4 regions of the Brevibacillus sp. JB24b genome follow, and region 3 is predicted to be linked to each of the others. Evidence: predicted binding sites of a transcription regulator. Region 3 holds the regulator's gene; each other region holds the start of a gene.
The links. Region 3 encodes Rex, which represses fermentation and respiration genes when NADH is low (regulators of the CRP and FNR family bind a similar motif). Its sites were predicted from a motif close to TTGTGAAATATTTCACAA; they were not measured.

Region 1 (4,458 bases), 320 kb from region 3:
AGGTCATCCTCAGTGAGCGCATATGGTTCCCGTGGATCACAGATGACAGGTTCCATCGAAAGTTTATCAAAACCAAGGTCTGCGATGTGAAAAATGTCATTAGTGAAATCGACATTATTGTGGGTGAAGGTTCCACGTACATAGTATTCTTTGTCTCCGCGTTTTTCAACGAATTCCTGGAACTTCCGAACAATAAGATCGTAGCTCCCCTCTCCAGTGACTGTTTTGCGAAGTCGATCATGGACCTCTCTTCTTCCATCAAGACTCAATACGACATTATACATTTCCTGATTCAAAAAATCGGTGATCTCATCATTGAGCAGCATGCCATTCGTAGTAAAGGTGAAACGAAAAGTCTTTTTGTACTCTTTTTCTTTACTTCTTGCGTAAGCGACAATCTGCTTGACAACCTTCCAAGCCATGAGCGGTTCTCCACCGAAGAAATCGACGTCAAGGTTTCGGTGATGACCAGAGTTTTCCAATAGGTAATCAATCGCTTTTTGTCCAACCTCATAGCTCATGATTGCTCTGTCTCCGTTGTATTTTCCCTGACTGGCGAAGCAGTATTCACACGACAGGTTACAGGTATGCGCAACATTGAAGCAAAGAGCCTTTACATAAGTCGGACGATTTCTCAAATCAATAGATAGAGCCTTATATTCATCCTCTGTAAAGAGTTGCCCATCATTTTTTAGCTCCCCCACATCCGCGATTGTTTCTCGAATGTCTTCCTCGGAAATGTCAGATTCATGTGCGTACTTCTCCAACATTATCGCCACTATTTTTTCCGTAGGTGTATTTTCATAAAGCGCGATGATTTCATAGGCGAGGTCATCGACAACATGCACCGATCCACTATAGGTGTCGAGCACAATGTTGTATCCGTTTAGTTTATATTGATGAATCATACTTGATAATCAAGCTCCTTTTGCCCATAAAAATTGCCGCCCATCCGCATAGCAGCTGGGCGGTACATTTCCTGTTTCCTATCTGTTCATTGTGTTTTCACACTGCTGATTTGCAACTCCACAGGAAGTTTTGCAGGCTGACTGACAAGATGTCTGACAGGCGCCACATCCACCGTATTTTGCGGTATCCTTCAGTTTACGAAAGCTCAATGTTACGATTCTTTTCATCATGCACGACTCCTTTTAAAGATACTTTTTTGAAGAAATAAGACATACACATCGTGATTTTTTTCACATTATTCCCATGATAATTTTAGCAACACCTCTGGTCCACGTCAATCCGTACCGATGTCTTATCTGTGAAATATAATTGATTTCGCTTCCTCAAATGCCTCATCTACTTACGAGGACTAATCTTTTCATAAGTATGTAATTGCTATAGTTGATTTGTTCAACAGGATTTATCGATATAGCCAAAGAAACAGACGATTTTTACACCGTCTGTCTCCTCCGATTCACCTAGCGTAGGCCTTGCTTTTTTCTGTAAAATGCTCGCTGTGCGACGGTGCACGCCCGTAATCTCAGAGGCAATATCCCCCAGTTCATTCGCCCAGTCAACCGCGGAATTTTCCGCCACCAGAATTTAGCATCCGCTTGCCCCTGAATTGTATAATAGGGATTGGTTACCTCGTAGCGATCTGCCCCTTCCAATATCCAGTCGCTGCAAAGCACTTCTCACCCCTTTATCATTTTGTATGTCAAACAAGGCTTTAACTGAGTCACTCTGCTTCTCTTGGCTGCTCGAGACTAATCATCTGCCCGGTTGGCAACTGATGAGCACACTCTCTTACGTCTGTTTCATGACCAGTCTCACTGATATTGCAATACGTCCGAAAAGCCTTCCACACCGAAGCTTTCAAAGTCGTTCAGCTCCAGAATTCCAACTCCCTGCTCCCATTTATTAGAACTCTTTCTTCCTATTCCAGTTCAATCATTTGCAACTTAGCAAGAATTGCGGAGTTTTCGAATTAGCAATGTCTTAGTGGAAACAGTTCTGGGACTGAATCATACATTAGAGGACAGACATTTAATATGGAGGATGGCCAGTAAAGCGATATCTCTTTGCATCAGCAAATAACAATAAGCTTCATCAAACTTCATGCTTTCGATGTGATTTGTGACACTTTGACGCCTGCCAGCATAATGAACTATGACGGATTGTGCTGACCTTAACATTCACCAATTCCGAGGAAACTTATTGTAGCATGATTTATTTCTTGATAAATCAGAAAGAAAAACGTCCGAATCTTCAAGATTCAGACGTTAATTTACACACATGAAATTATAGGCACTCAGAAAAACTCCTAAGTTGTCTAACCGGTCAATTAAATTTAAAAGTTAAATAACCGATAACACCAAGGACAACAGCGGCTCCTAAAACTGACCACAAAATAATTTTTGTTGATTTATGCAATCTTTTGTCAACTCCTTATTCTGTCCAACCACGCCCGCCTGTTTTCCCATTCTTATCTCCGTAGACTTTTACATATGCTGAACCTATTTGAACGGATAAATCTTTAATTGGACCTATTTTATAATCAAAAACAACTGTAGCAGCATACTCCTTACCATTAATTTCGTCTGAACTAGAGGTTTTGGAAGTTTGCACTAGAGGATTTAGATTTCTTTTTACATATCCATTTGCTCCAAGTTTCTTAGTTACACCTTTTGAATTATATTCATATTCGCCTTCGACACGATAAATTGTCCAATCAATACCTAGTAAAGACATTGTATAGTCGTGGCTGATTGAGCGAGAAGAAGCTGCTATATCTAATGCTGGTGCAGATTTCTGAATCTCCTCAGAGCTGACGAAAGAATTTTGTATTACAGATATTGATTGCATATCATGTAACAATTTAGTTTGTTCATTTGAGGTTAATTCATTATATTTTCCTAAAATTTCTTTAGAATCCCTGACTGCCTGATCTAAAAATCGTGGGTCAACGCCAAGTCTTAATGCTTCTTTTTGGTCATAACTTTCTAAATACTGAGCGTATGATTGTGGACTTTCTAAAGGATTAGCATACTCCTTAGCATATGATGTACCGTTTGGTAAAACTAGCCCTGCCATTAATGCGCAAGTTAAGGATAGTTTTTTTAGAAAACTAGAAATTTTTTTGTTCATAAAGAATATCTCCTACTTTCCATTATATCATATTTTTCCAAGTAATAAGCTAATTTACCTACCTAGCTCAAAAAACAACATCTGTGTTGTTTTTTTGAAATGCAACAATGTATTTATCTAGTTGCTGATTCATTTGTAAAAACTGCTGAATTTGAAAATGAACTTCTTTTGAAATTAAATGGTTCTGTTCGGAGGATTTTTATATTTTTAAAAGTCGTGATATAAATTTTAATTTTCAGTTTTCATTTTTGGTAAGTGAGTGATAAAATGAACCTGAGTAACTGTTTTTGTTGCTTAAGGTGGGGGCGTTCCTATGGTCTTCAAACTAACAGGAACGCCCTTTTATTTGATAAGCAACATAGACTGATAGCGGCACCTCCTTCCTTCCTCCTGTGTATTACTTTACCATCAGTTACTGAAACTACCTTTAAAAATCTTGAGAGTGAAACGTTCTTAAAATTCCGACAAAATATTGCATATTTCCAATAAAAAAAAACGCTCCTCAAGTTATAGCCTTCTTTAGATTCGTTTTAGATGAGTTAATGACCAGGATCATCATGATTTTGCTTCACGGCTTTAAACATTACGTAATTTCCTGAATTAGAATAATGGATTACAGTAAAAAAAGATAATAATACCAACGAAACAGTTGCAATAATAGTAAAATATTTCTTCATTAGTTATCTCTCCTTTTCATTACCTTTATTTACCTTATTATATACTTCCGTTATTCTTTCCAGAAGAGATAATTCAATTTGTTTCCCTATGTCACAATGGGAGGAATAAATATATTCGGAGCACTCCATAATGTTATGTCGAGCGTTTATCTCGCTGTAAAAATACATACTTTTTAGATATGCCTCCATTCCATCATCAAATAGGCCATGTTTTACAAGAAATCTGCCCTTATATCTAAAATATTTACCTAATTCTAAATACTTATATGGCGAAATTTTACTATTGGTATTTCTTTCTTCTTGTCCTAAAATCTGCTGAATAGCAACAGTGTCATTGATTTTAAATAAGACCTCTAATAAGTCATTTACTCTATGTAAGCGATTATCTACTGTTGCTTCCTCTATACAATCTTTCAGTAATGGAATTGCTTCATAGTATTGCCCGGTTTTAGAAAGAATAATTGCACGAAAATACTTCACTTTTTCTATTATTAGACGATAGCCCAGTCTGGCATACATCTCAAGATGTTTTTCTAACTCTATATATTTTCCTAATCGTGAATGAGAATTCAAAATAGCTAAAGCTACTCGTTCTTTTAGCTTATTGTTCGTTGTGTCCTCTTCATGCCCCTTTTCTCCATATTCAATACACTTCTCATACCTCTCAATATTGTGTGCATTCAAA
Region 2 (4,458 bases), 1.1 Mb from region 3:
GGCATGCTGGTTGCCCTCCTCCTTCAAAGTGTGATGTGTTGGTTTGCCTGTAAAACGGGACATACGATATTTACGACGGCATGGCAAGCAAAGCTCTGCTAGGTGGAAGCCCTCCTGCATCTCAAAAGAGATATGATTTTGTTGTAATACCTCAATTACGTCGTTTGACTGCTCCCTTGAGACGAATTTTGCATCGCATAGCTTACAGGTTTTCATTGATTGCTCACTGTAATGAAGACGATAATTTCGAGCAAACACACTGAGTGGACGGAATGGCACATGCGCCAGCTTACCAAATGGTAGATAAATTAATGTAATAATCACAAAAAATTGATGAATCATTTTTAATACGGGATGTCCAAAACCTGCAAAAAAGAGGTTGGATGCTGTCAGGAATAGGCCTGTAATACTAATAGCCATTAATAGATATAACGGTAAAAAATCATATACAAAGCTTTGTTCTGCACGAGCTTGCATATCTTTAAATCGACGATACAAGGCCATCGAAACACCGGAAATCACCATAAAGGCGCTAATGTTCAGGCCATTGTAAAAACAATAAGCTAAGAATCCATCCGCTTTAATTGTCATCAAATCAATTCCCATAAATACAACCGTGTACATTCCGTTAACCGGCATAGTAAAGTACATCCAGCCAAATACAAGCGGGAAGGTAACGAAAGCAGCAAGCATACAGCCCCAGCCTATCAGAATATGTTGGGTCCAGCGATACCAATGGCGATTCCAGATAAAGCGATAAGTCACCAGCTGTTCAGTCGCTGTTTGAGGACTATTTTTACGGAAAAGCAGCTTTATCCCTTTTTTAATGATAAGCTTTGTAGGTGGACGGTCTGCCCATGCACCAAATCGATATAAAAACCCACCAATAAACACTAATGTTCCAATCATATAGCCATATAATGCTAAATCCATATGTGTAAATGACCTTGATCCTACATAAGATAAGAAAAACAGCACCAAGATAATGCAAAAGGCTCTCTTGGCAAATTTGGATGCAAAAGCACGATCCATGATCAACTACCCCCTTGGAATTTTTAGTTTTTATTACCCTGTTATTTCTTTTTTAGGTGATAATCGATTGTCATTGTACTTAATTCATTTCATGCTCATTGTGATGAGTATCACTTGAACCTGCACAAATTTTTAACATTTTGAAATAGTGCCTTTCATTTCTAGTTATTGATCGCTATAATAAATACGCAAAGAAAACGTCAATTTGCATGGAGGTCTCGTTGTGGGCAATCAAGGATTTACATTCATTCAACAAGTCTCCCCCGACTTTACCCAGCATCTAAAAGAGATTTCTATTTCTAAAAAATTTGCTGCTGGCTCCGTGCTTTTCATGGATGGAGACAAGGCTGATCATTTATACCTGATTGGATCCGGACAATTGAAACTGACCAAGACCACGACGGACGGAAAAGAATTAACCCTGCAAGTCTTTAGCGATGGAGAACTAGTTGGTGTACCCGGATTGTTTGAAGAGAATTTAAGCTACAACACTACCGCCAGCATGTTGCAAGCGGGTGAAATCAACATTATTCCCCGACAATCATTAGAACGCCTTCTACTAAAGAATGGGCTGTTCTGTGCTGAATTTTTGCGGTGGATGGGTATCATGAATCGCCGCATCCAATCTAAATTCCGTGATTTGTTGTTAAATGGAAAAATTGGAGCACTATACTCCACTCTCATTCGACTAAGTAATAGCTACGGAGAACAACATGAAAAAGGCATCTACATTACGCTTGCTCTCACCAATCGGGATTTGGCCCAATTTATTGGGCTAACCAGAGAAAGTGTAAACCGCATGCTGTCTGATTTAAAGAAGCAAGATGTCATCGAGCAAAATGCACAAGGAAATATTTTAATTAAAGATCTTTCCTTTTTAAAAGATGCCATCTGCTGTGATGATTGTCCCAATGAAATATGTCAGATTTAAAAGAGAGTCTTGGTTATTGGCAACCAAGACTCTTTTTTAAATCAAGCCGGCCTATTATCTAGCACTTTACCTCTGCGTTTTTACGTGCATAGAAATACCATAACAAGACTAAAGCTACAGCATAAAACACCAAGAACCCATATAAAGCAATATCTGGAGCACCTGTAGACTTAATTGACATGCTAAAGGATTTTGGAATAAAGAATTGTCCATATGCCGCAATAGCCGATGTAAAACCTATGACCGGTGCCGCTTCTTTTGGCGGGAAAATCGTAGGCATCATACGTGTAACGGAACCATTACATATTCCCGTTGTGAAGAAAATCACGATGAAACAGGCGAAAAATGCCCAGAATGCTTTACTATTCATGAAGTAGATGACACCAGCCGTAGCAGCGATCAGCAGAATAACATTGTAGAGAGTTACCCTTGCCCCACCCAGCTTATCAGCCAGCATACCACCGACCGGCCGAACTAATGCCCCTAATAAAGGACCAATAAAGGCATATTGCAACGGATTTACATCAGGAAACTGGTGCTGAGTTAACAAAGGAAATGCTGTTGCAAACCCGATAAAAGATCCAAAGCTCATTGTGTATAAAAATGAACAAATCCACATATGCTTGCGTTTAAAAATAACCAATTGATCTTTAATCGATTGTGTCATCGGAAGGTTGTTCATCCCAAACATAGCTGCAATTGTAGTAAGTATGATCGGAATTACCCAGATAAATCCAGCATTTTGCAGCCATAATTGCGTTGTACCATTTGTTTGTGGACCACCACCGAAATTACCAAATACGCTAATTCCAATTACTATTGGTATTAGAAATTGCGCTACACTTACACCAAGATTACCAAGTCCCGCATTTAAACCCAAGGCAGAGCCTTTCTTGGCTTGTGGAAAGAAGAAACTGATATTTGCCATGGAAGAAGCGAAATTACCACCGCCAAAACCACATAAAATTGCGAGCAATGCCATTGTTTCATAAGATGTAGCCGGATCTTGCACAGCAAATCCAATCCAAATTGCTGGGATTAACAAAGAAGCTGTACTGCATACGGTCCAATTACGTCCTCCGAAAATCGGAACAACAAATGCATACAAAATCCGCAGCGTAGCACCTGAAAGACCTGGAAGAGCTGCTAAACTAAATAGTTCATCTGGTGTAAACTGAAATCCAACTTTATTGAGATTAACAGCAACAACCGACCAAATGGACCAAATACTAAAAGCAAGTAATAGGGCTGGAATAGATATCCAAAGGTTACGGTTCGCCACTCTTTTACCTGTAGATTCCCAAAATTCAGGATTCTCCGGTTCCCATTTCATTACTCCTTTTGTTGACATAGGTTACCTCCTCTACTAAGTTCAAACACGCTCAACCCATGTTTATAAACGAAATTGAACTTTTTTATATAAACAACCTTTTTCATCACAAATCATATCCAACTCTCACATAGCACTTTGTGATTTTAATCACATGATTTTGCGTTTTCACATTTTGTACAAAACATCTTTTCTTTTGTGAATGTATAAAAAATTAAAAATGAATACAAAAAGAAGCAAGACATGTCAACATAACATCTCTTGCTTCTTTTTCTCTGTTTCTATTCACGATCACATGTGCTATTAAAAGTAGCCCAGTTGCTTTTGTCCATAACCTTCTTCCCATTTTGGAGGTATGTACATACATGAAGGATCGCTTGCCAAATAATCCTTCGTCATTGCATAAGCACGGGCGCGTGATCCCCCACATACCTGATTAAAGTTGCAGACGCCACATTTTCCCGAATAGCCATCCGGATAGCGTAACGATCGAAAGACTGCATGATTACGGTATAAATCTGCCAGAGGTGTACTGCGTACATTTCCGCAATAAATCGGTAAAAATCCGCTTGGTTGAACATCACCCACATGAGAAATGAACACAAATCCTTTACCGTCCGTAACTCCCCCAGCCGAGCGCCCTAGATTATCCATTCTTTTTACTTGCTCAGGTTGTGTTTTCATGTCTTTTTGGGTTGCAAAATAAAGTGCTCTCCGATAAGCAGGTGCCGCTGTTGTTTTGATGCTATAGCTAGCAGTCTGACTCTTCTCGATCAGCCAGCGATAAATGCGCTCCTGCTCCATTGGGGATACCGCATCACTTGCTTGCCCTCTTCCTGTAGGAATTAAGAAGAAAACACTCCACAGCACTGCATCCCATTCCTCCACCATCTGGGACATTTCCTCTAATAAATGCGCATTGTAAACAGAAATCGTTGTATTTAATTGAACAGGTAGACCATGCTTTCGCAAAGTAGCCAACGACTTTACCGTAATATCATACGAGCCTGGTGTCCCGCGGAAGTAATCATGCACATCTGCTGTAGGACCATCTAAACTAAAAGCCCAACGTGATAATCTGGCCTCTTTTGCTTTTACGATCGCTTTTTCTGTTACACGTGGTGTAGCGCTAGGAGACATCGAAACGCGCAATCCAATTTTTACT
Region 3 (4,458 bases):
AGATCGCGGTGTTGTTATTGTATTTGATACGCGAATTATAGAATCTAAATATGGCCGGATGTTCTTGCAATCTTTGCCTCCATATCAGGTAGAGACAGGTCCATGGACTACGTTACGTGAGCGTATAGCTCCATTTTTACAATAAAACAATGTTAAGCTCGTTATGAATTGATCTACGCTATATAGTAGGAGGGAGGCAGCTCCATGACTACAATCCGATATTACCTATTGCTAGTTACTTGTATAGGCATGATGATCCTTGGATTATCCCAAACAGTTGAAGCAAGTCGACCTATTGCGATTACACATCAGCTACAGCACATCGAGGATCCTGATGCTGTTGAACAGGAGGAAGATTTTGTTGGACTTACCACGACTTTTTTCTCCTTACCAGAAGGGGAGAGTACGCTCATTCGATTTCCAACGGGAAAAACCATGCTAGTTGACACTGGTAGCGAAAAGGATACCGAAAAACTGGTTTCCTTGCTACTTGAACGTCATGTTACAAAAGTGGATTACCTGTTATTGACAAACGATTTACCTACTCATATTGGTGGCTATGATAAGTTAGCGGAGAAAATTCAATTTGATAAGATTTACATGCCGAAATTGACAGCCTTCGCAATTCACAGTAATATCCATATATCTAGGGAAAAGCAAGTTGTGTATGTAAAGGAAAAGGATCAATTACTAGAGGGAAAAGATGTGGAGATCACATTTTTACATCCCAGCGAGAACCTGTTTTTATCACCACAGGATAATTCGCTTGTGTTTTGTCTGACCCAAGGAAAACTCCAATTTTTGTTCACCAGTGCCATTAATGAAAAAGCAGAGGAGCGGTTGCTTGTAAAATATCCTTCTCTATTGCCTGCTGAGATCATAAAGGTTGCGGCACAGGGTAGCAATCAAGCCTCTATTCAAGCCTTTTTAACGAAGGTGGATCCTCAGATTGCCGTTGTGCAAACCGGCATTCCTCGGGAGCAGTGGAAAGACTCCATGCGTGAAGTGGTGGAGCGTTTGGAGGAATCATGGGCAGATACGTATGTCACTAGCCGGGATGGATCAATTACCATTCTCTCTAATGGACAAGATTATAAGGTTTTAAAGGCAGTCAAGACCTCTATACATGATAGACAACGAAGTTAGGAGTGCAATTTATGGGGAAAGTACCAAAAATTTCTGAAGCGGTCGTTCGCCGTCTGCCGATCTATTTGCGATATTTAACAAATCTACAGGAGTTACAAGTAAAAACGGTTTCTTCCCAACAGATGGGCAAAACAATGGATATTAACCCAGCCCAAATTCGAAAGGACCTATCTGCATTTGGTGACTTTGGAAAAAAAGGTATTGGCTATGACGTAGATTACTTGATTGAAAAGATTCGTCATATCTTAAAATTGGACCAAGTGATTCATGTAGCATTGGTGGGAGCCGGTAATTTAGGCCAAGCGATTTCAAATTACAATGTCTATTTAAAAGATAATATGAAAATTGTTTCCATTTTTGATGCGGACCCACAGAAAATAGGCAAAGATTTAGGTGGATTGGTCATTGAACCGATTGATCAAATGGAAGAAATTATTAAAGAAAAACAAATTCGTATGGCGATTATTACGACGCCTGCTTCCGCAGCACAAGAGGTGGCAAATAAACTGATTGAAGCTGGAATAGAAGCGATCCTAAATTTTGCACCAACAACGATTCGAACTGAAAAAGAAGTGAAAATTGATCATAACGATTTGACTTCCAGCTTACAAAGTTTAGCCTATTATTTAAATTAAGGAATCAAAAACAGAAAAAGAGGAGAGTGTCTACGTTGATGAAAATCATTACCAATGCAACCGTAATTACTGTTAATGAACAAAATGAGGTTATTTATAATGGAGCGGTTGGCTTTGACGGGGGAAAAATTACATATGTAGGTAAAACACCTGAAGATTTATCAGCATATGACGAGATCATTGATGGAACAAATAAATATGTAATGCCAGGATTAATTAATACACATGGTCACGTAGGCATGTCCCTACTACGTGGATTTGCGGATGACCTACCTTTGAAACAATGGCTGGAAGATAAAATGTGGCCAATGGAAGGTCAATTTACAGCAGAGCATGTGAAATGGGGTACAGCTATTTCTATTATCGAAATGATCCGTACGGGTACAACTACCTTTGTAGACATGTATGATCATATGGATACAGTAGCTCAAGAGGTGGAAGCATCTGGGATGCGTGGCGTACTTTGCCGTGGAGTGATTGGGTTTTGCTCAGAAGAAGAACGTCAACAGAAATTACAAGAAGCAGCATCATTCGCATCACGTTGGAACGGTGCAGCTAACGGTCGTATCCATACAATGATGTCACCGCATGCTCCTTATACGTGCTCTCCTGAGTATATCCAGCAAATCCTTGAGAAGGCTATTGAATTAAACGTACCATTACATATTCATATGTCTGAATCAAAAGCAGAAGTGGAACAAAACGTTCAGGATTATGGTGTACGACCAGTTGCTCACCTAGAGAATCTAGGTGTATTTAATCACCCAACATTAGTTGCTCATGCGGTTCACTTAACAGATGAAGAGATTGATACGTTGGCTAAATATGATGTTAAAGTAGCTCATAATCCAATTAGTAACTTAAAATTGGCTAGTGGTGTAGCTAGGGTTCCTGAGATGCTTGCAAAAGGTGTATGTGTAAGTTTAGCAACTGATAGTTCAGCAAGTAACAATAACTTGAACCTATTTGAAGAGCTAAAATTAGCAGCTATCCTTCATAAAGGTGTATCCTATGATCCTGAAGTGGTACCAGCAGAAGAAGCACTTCGTATGGCAACTCGTTATGCGGCAGATGCGGTGTTCCAAAAAGATAGCTTAGGATCTTTAGAAGTGGGTAAAAAAGCAGATATGATCATGCTAAATGCGGCTCAAGCGCATTTCCAACCGGCGAATGACCCTATTTCCCATGTTGTTTATGCGGCAAATGGCTATGATGTAACAGATACAATTGTTGATGGGCATTTCTTGATGAAAGATAAAGAGTTAATCACAATGGATGAACAAAAAGCAATCACCGAAGTGAACCGTGTGTTTGCATTATTAAAGCAATAAGATAAAAAAGGACGCTCATTCATATGACAAAGGCTCCTGCCAAGAGCTTCAGGCGGCAGGAGAGAGTAGTGTAGGTGTGTAGATAGAGAAAAAAATTTAGTCCGTCCGTTGCATCTCTGTTTGCCACAAATCTGTAAGTGAGGTATGGCGAACAGAGAGAGTAGCGGTAGGTGGCAAGGTACGAAGCGGTGAGGCCAGACCTACCCAGGATTCATATAAATCATGTTGTTCCCAACCCTGTTTAGGTAAGGAAGGGCTCCTGTCGGTTTGATTCACACGCTCACCTCCTTGTGGTGTACTGATAGTATGGCTACTTATCATGACTCTATAATTAGTAAGTTTTCCACGTGGTTCTAAAACCTTCTTGTATCTCATAAATGTTAGGAGATACGTAAGGGAGGGGTACCCATGTACGTGAAGCAACGGTATCTTTGGTTGTTGTTGCCAATATTAGTATGCTTATTTGGTTTGGGAGCTTTACTGGGACAAGCAACAGACAAGTTACCTGTAGCACAGGAGAGCGCTAATGAATCTATTGGCAGAGGTAGCCGGAATACCGATCAAAATAATGCCAATCTGAAACAATTGATCGATCAACTATTTGTGGAGAAGGCAACTCCCTTTGGAGTCAAGATACAAAATCAATCTTTTGTAGGAAGTTATCGAGGCAATCATTTTCAGCTTACAGGAACATTACAGGGGAAAAAAGTGAAGATGGAACGTAACAATCGAGGTGCTTCGCTCGTCATAGATAATGAACAACAGGAATTAAACGTACTACCTTATGCCTTGTTTACACCATCTGAGCATGCTTCGCTATTGAAGGATCAATTTCCACAGCTACAACCAGTCCCTCTCGTTTCAAGAGATGAAGCGGGTTTGCAGGGGTTTAGTGTTACACTCCAGCCAGATAAGGTAAACGAGCTTTTAAGAGAATGGTTGGGACCTAGTTTTCCGGCAGAAAATGAACTTGTTCAATTACAGCAATCAACCACAATTAAATATCAATTGTGGTATGATGATGACAGAAAACAGTTGAAGCGTATGGTCGTCTTGCTTCAGTTGAAGAACCAAAAGGGCGATAGATCAGATCAACTGATTTTTAATTTTTAGGGAAGTAGGAGAATCATAGTGTGGAAACGCATCTTGATCATTTCAGCATGTGCGCTTGTTGTGTTAGGCGCATCTCTGTATCAGCTACTTTCCAGCTTATTGTCTGAGCGTCACACGTTAGAAGCAGAGGCCAGAGCATTAGTAGCAGAAAAAACAAACATTGCTGAGATTGATACGATAGAAGAATATCGAGGACGGGAAGCCTATATTGTTGTTACCGGAAAAAATAAGGT
Region 4 (4,458 bases), 3.1 Mb from region 3:
CTAGCTGGCGAGCCATCAGACAACCAACTGCGATCCCCCCAAGGATCAAAGACCAGCTAAACTGAACTCCTGTCCAGTCATTTTGTTTCAGTGAGCCTGATCCCCAGAGGAAAATTCCTTGCGTTGTTTCTTCATTAAACAAAATGATGGCACTTGTAAGTGAGGAGAACACCAACGTGATGATCATCCCAGACAAAGCCACTCGTACAGGAGTTCCTTTTCGTCCGCCTGCCATGAAGTAAACGGCAACCGCAGCAAGGATTCCTCCAGCCATTGCAAAAGGAAGCGGGAACTGATGCAGGATCGAAGGCCAAAAGACCATCCCAAACACCACGAAGAGATATGCGCCCGCATTCACCCCCAGAGTTGTCTCTGAGGCGAGCGGATTTCGCGTCACGGTTTGCATCACCGCTCCTGCTACAGCCAAGGCCGCACCAGACAAAAGCCCCATTACGGTTCGTGGCAGTCTGACCCCACGAATCATCTGATGATCGGCGATATCCTGAGGAGAGATAATCGCCTGAACTACGGAGCGAAGAGAAACATCAGCCAAGCCCTGTGTCAGACTGACAAAGGTAAGAACCAATAAAACGGCAATCCCTCCCAGTAGCATCCAAAACGGCCTCCAGCCTTTTCTTTGAGAAGAAGGGGCTGGATGGATGTCGGTTGAGGCAGACGATACATGCTTGGCGAGGCTCATTTCGCTAGTAGATCTGCCGCTTTTTTAGCCATGATTTCTGCGGACAATGGCCCGCCGTAAGGCCACATGTCTCCTCCCAACGCATAGATGCGATTTTCTTTTACAAAGGTTAACCCATTCCATACAGGGTTGTTTTTCAATTGATTGTTGATGACATTATCATCATCCTGAATGATATGCAGGAAGTTAGCATCCTGCAACGGTGGAAGCGCCTCCACATCCGTGGTCGTCATTCCATTTTGTTCAAACTTTTTCGGCTTGTACGCATTTTTCAAACCGATATGCTCCAGAATTTTTACCGCTGTAGAGTTATCAGTAGATAGGCGGAATTCTACCGCATTTTGATTACTGTAGCCCATTGCCAATACGAACGGAATTTTGTCCATGCCGGCTTTGACAATTCTGTCCTTTGCCTCTGCATAAGTCTTGTCGAGGTTTTTCAAAACGTTATCTGCTTCTGCTTTTTTATCCAGAATATCAGCAATCTCTGTAAAAGTGTCAATCATTCGGGAATATTGGTCACCTTGACCCTCAAGCGGGTTTGAATCATACACGATCGTAGGAGCGATTTTGCTCAGCTCGTCGTAGTTTGCTTCCACATTACGTTTTATCCCGATGATTAGGTCTGGCTTCAACAGCATGATCGATTCCAGATTTGGTGCAATACGGCTTCCCACATCCACTACATCTGGTGCAATTTCCACTGGGAGCTTGACCCACTTTTTCATATTCTTAATATCAGCAATCCCTACAGGCTGCATACCTAATGCCAGCACATGCTCAGCACTGCTCCATTCCAATGCAACGACACGCTTAGGAACCCCTTTGATCTTTGACTCACCCATTACATGCTTCACTGTTCGCTCTTGCTGTTCTCCGGATTTGTCAGACTCTGACTGGGCTGTTGGAGCTGATTGTGTCTGTGTTCCCCCGGTTTGTGAGGCTGTGCCTGAGTTACCGCATGCTGCAAGTACCAGCATCAACGACAGAAAGACAAAAAAGACTGGCAGTTTAACAAAACGCATTGAATAATTCCCCCTACTTGAGTTCTATGATGTAGCACAAAATGATTGCATAGTTGAACCAGATGATATGCCTCCTAAAGAAAGATGATAATGATTATCATTTTCTGTGTCAATATTAGAATATGCATATGTTTTTTGTTTCTTTATTGGGAGCGGGGGAAATGTTACTTCCTGTTGTGAGGATTAGGTGGTTATGCTTTTTTGGAAGGATAATGCTGTGGTATAGCTGTTGTCTGGGGTTGGGATAGTGTGTGGGTATGGTTTAGGAAGGTAGTTACTGATGGGGTTTAGCCAAATGTGATACCTTTTGCTCAAATAAGAAAGACAGCCCAAAACTTTTTGAAGCAAGTTTCAGACTGTTTTTGTTGTTTATAGAAATTTATTGGGTAATCCCCATCATCTGCTTCATATCCTCCTGCGCATGTCCGATCAGTTTAACGTTAAACAAGTCCTGCAAGACCGTGAGCACGCCTGGCTGAATAAATTCAGGCAGCTTTGGACCAATTCGGATATCCTTGATTCCCAAGCTGAACAACCCGAGCAGGATAGCCACTGCTTTTTGCTCAAACCATGAAAGCACGATGCTTACCGGCAAATCGTTGACCTCGCAGCCAAACGCGTCTGCCAGAGCCGCTGCGATCTTGATTGTAGATACAGAGTTGTTGCACTGCCCCAAATCAATATAGCGGGGAATATCGGTTCCTGGCACTGTTCCAAAGTCCACATCATTAAAACGGAACTTTCCACAGGAAGTGGTAAGAATAACCGTTTCCTTTGGTAAAGAAGTGGCCAATTCCCGGTAGTATTCGCCGCCTTTCCCCGGTGCGTCACACCCTGCGATCACGAAGAAGCGTTTGATCTTGCCTGCTTTTACAGCATCGATAATTTCCGGCGCTAACCCCAAAACCGTCTCGTGATGATATCCGGTGATTAAAGTTTGATTGGATTCGATATTTGCTTCTGGCAGGGAGAGTGCTTTTTCAATCAGTGGAGAAAAATCGTCATTTTCAATCTTAGTTACTCCCTCTAGCCCTGCTACATCATAGGAGTAAAATCTGTCAGCATAACTGCCTTTAATCGGCATGACGCAGTTTGTTGTCGCAAGAATTGCCCCTGGAAACTCCTCAAACAGCCGTCGTTGATCGAACCATGCTTTGCCGATGTTTCCTTTCAAATGTGGGTACTTTTTCAAAGCAGGATATCCGTGGGCAGGTAGCATCTCGGAATGAGTAAAGATGTTTATGCCTCTCCCCTCTGTCTGTTTCAGCAATTCCTCCAGAGCAAACAGATTATGTCCAGTAACCACAATGCATTTGCCTTCTATTTTATTTTGCGATACGGTTACAGGCTGGGGAACACCGAAGTGCTCAGTATGGGCTTTGTCTAATAGCTCCATCACCTTGATTGCGGCCTGACCTACTTTCATCGCCATTTTTAGATGATCGTCCAGATTAAAGTTAACATTAGTCAAGGTGAAATATAGCGCTTCCTGGGTGATGCCATCCACTTCGGAGTCGATATAACCCAGTTGGCGGGCATGCGTCGCATACGCCGCAATCCCTTTTAACGCAAAAACGATCGTGTCTTGAATGCTAGCCAATTCCTCTGTTTTCCCACAGACACCGATCACCTTGCACCCACCGCTTGGGGTTTGTTCGCACTGGTAACAGAACATCACGATCTCTCCTTTTCTCTTCTGCCCTTTATAAGTTGATTATAAAAATCAACCATCCTATTCGATGTGATACGGCTCACAAAAAGGGTGGAGAAACGGTGACAAGCGAGTGGGTGCTAAAAAACTAACCATTCGTGGAGTGATTTTTTATCAATGCAAAAAGGCCCCTTCTGCGCTTGTCACAAAAGGGGTTAGTTAGTAAAAGTGGTATCCCTTATTTCATTAAAATTCAATGCTTTTGATCTTTCTATTGTCGTTCCTTCTTTCGATTCGAAAGATTAGGTAAAATTTATCAGGTACTTATGATAAGGCTCACCGTAGCCTCTCTAACTGCGAATTTTGAAAAAAAGAACCTTCAATCCAAAGATAGATCGCAAGGTTCTATGTTTTATTTTCAATGATATTCTATTGTTTACTCAATACTTTATGAAATTTTTTATTTTATCTCTGTTTTTTTCAATCATTGCCTTTTCAATCTCTTCATCATAGAAACAATTGTCCATTAATGAAAAAAATGTTGCTTTAATTTTTTCATTAAATACCTTTGTTTCTACATCCAAAGAATTAACTATAGACCGTTTCTTTTTCGCTTAGACCAAGCGTCTGCGCTGTTGAAGTATGAATTTCCTGGAAAAGCTCTGGGTTTTCCACTAGTGACACGCCATAAGAAGGAACCATTTCTTTTATTTTCGGTTCCCAATCTTTCATATGTTGTGGGAAGCATTTTTCTAATACCTCAAACATAACGTGAACGGCAGTAGAAGCACCCGGAGAAGCGCCAAGCAATGCAGCTATCGAGCCATCAGCGGCACTAACAACTTCCGTACCAAATTGAAGTGTTCCCCTGCCGCCGGCCTCAGTATCTTTGATAACTTGCACACGTTGGCCCGCTACCACTATATCCCAATCCTCGCTTTTGGCGTTCGGAATAAACTCGCGTACTTCTTCCATGCGCTTTTCATTCGATAACATAACTTGCTGGATCAGGTATTTTGTCAATGCCATCTCTTTTGCGCCTGCCGCCAACATAGTGAAGACATTATTCGGTTTTACGGAAC

Region 1: a site for Rex is predicted at 1,188-1,205, ahead of scfA (six-cysteine ranthipeptide SCIFF). Genes of this name have one in related genera too.
Region 2: a site for Rex is predicted at 3,432-3,449, ahead of ACQV1I_RS14995 (NarK family nitrate/nitrite MFS transporter). Genes of this name have one in related genera too.
Region 4: a site for Rex is predicted at 3,465-3,482, ahead of hcp (hydroxylamine reductase). Genes of this name have one in related genera too.

What each region holds. Positions count from the first base shown of each region.
Region 1 is NZ_JBNVQV010000001.1:2,428,214-2,432,671, reverse strand. Features, by position in the region: gene scfB (thioether cross-link-forming SCIFF peptide maturase) at 1-908, opposite strand, end outside; gene scfA (six-cysteine ranthipeptide SCIFF) at 987-1,136, opposite strand; partial or broken gene ACQV1I_RS11865 (thioredoxin reductase) at 1,468-1,619, opposite strand; gene ACQV1I_RS11860 (hypothetical protein) at 1,688-1,828, opposite strand; gene ACQV1I_RS11855 (hypothetical protein) at 2,398-3,096, opposite strand; gene ACQV1I_RS11850 (helix-turn-helix domain-containing protein) at 3,777-4,458, opposite strand, start outside.
Region 2 is NZ_JBNVQV010000001.1:3,200,000-3,204,457, forward strand. Features, by position in the region: gene ACQV1I_RS14980 (molybdopterin oxidoreductase family protein) at 1-5, opposite strand, end outside; gene ACQV1I_RS14985 (hypothetical protein) at 1-1,032, opposite strand, end outside; gene ACQV1I_RS14990 (Crp/Fnr family transcriptional regulator) at 1,256-1,963, shown strand; gene ACQV1I_RS14995 (NarK family nitrate/nitrite MFS transporter) at 2,022-3,314, opposite strand; gene ACQV1I_RS15000 (TIGR04053 family radical SAM/SPASM domain-containing protein) at 3,597-4,458, opposite strand, start outside.
Region 3 is NZ_JBNVQV010000001.1:2,112,964-2,117,421, forward strand. Features, by position in the region: gene dinG (ATP-dependent DNA helicase DinG) at 1-145, shown strand, start outside; gene ACQV1I_RS10330 (ComEC/Rec2 family competence protein) at 205-1,146, shown strand; gene ACQV1I_RS10335 (redox-sensing transcriptional repressor Rex) at 1,158-1,781, shown strand; gene ACQV1I_RS10340 (amidohydrolase) at 1,820-3,112, shown strand; gene ACQV1I_RS10345 (hypothetical protein) at 3,209-3,388, opposite strand; gene ACQV1I_RS10350 (hypothetical protein) at 3,521-4,225, shown strand; gene ACQV1I_RS10355 (cell wall elongation regulator TseB-like domain-containing protein) at 4,244-4,458, shown strand, end outside.
Region 4 is NZ_JBNVQV010000001.1:5,237,825-5,242,282, forward strand. Features, by position in the region: gene fhuB (Fe(3+)-hydroxamate ABC transporter permease FhuB) at 1-700, opposite strand, end outside; gene ACQV1I_RS24440 (ABC transporter substrate-binding protein) at 697-1,725, opposite strand; gene hcp (hydroxylamine reductase) at 2,105-3,400, opposite strand; gene ACQV1I_RS24450 (malate:quinone oxidoreductase) at 3,965-4,458, opposite strand, start outside.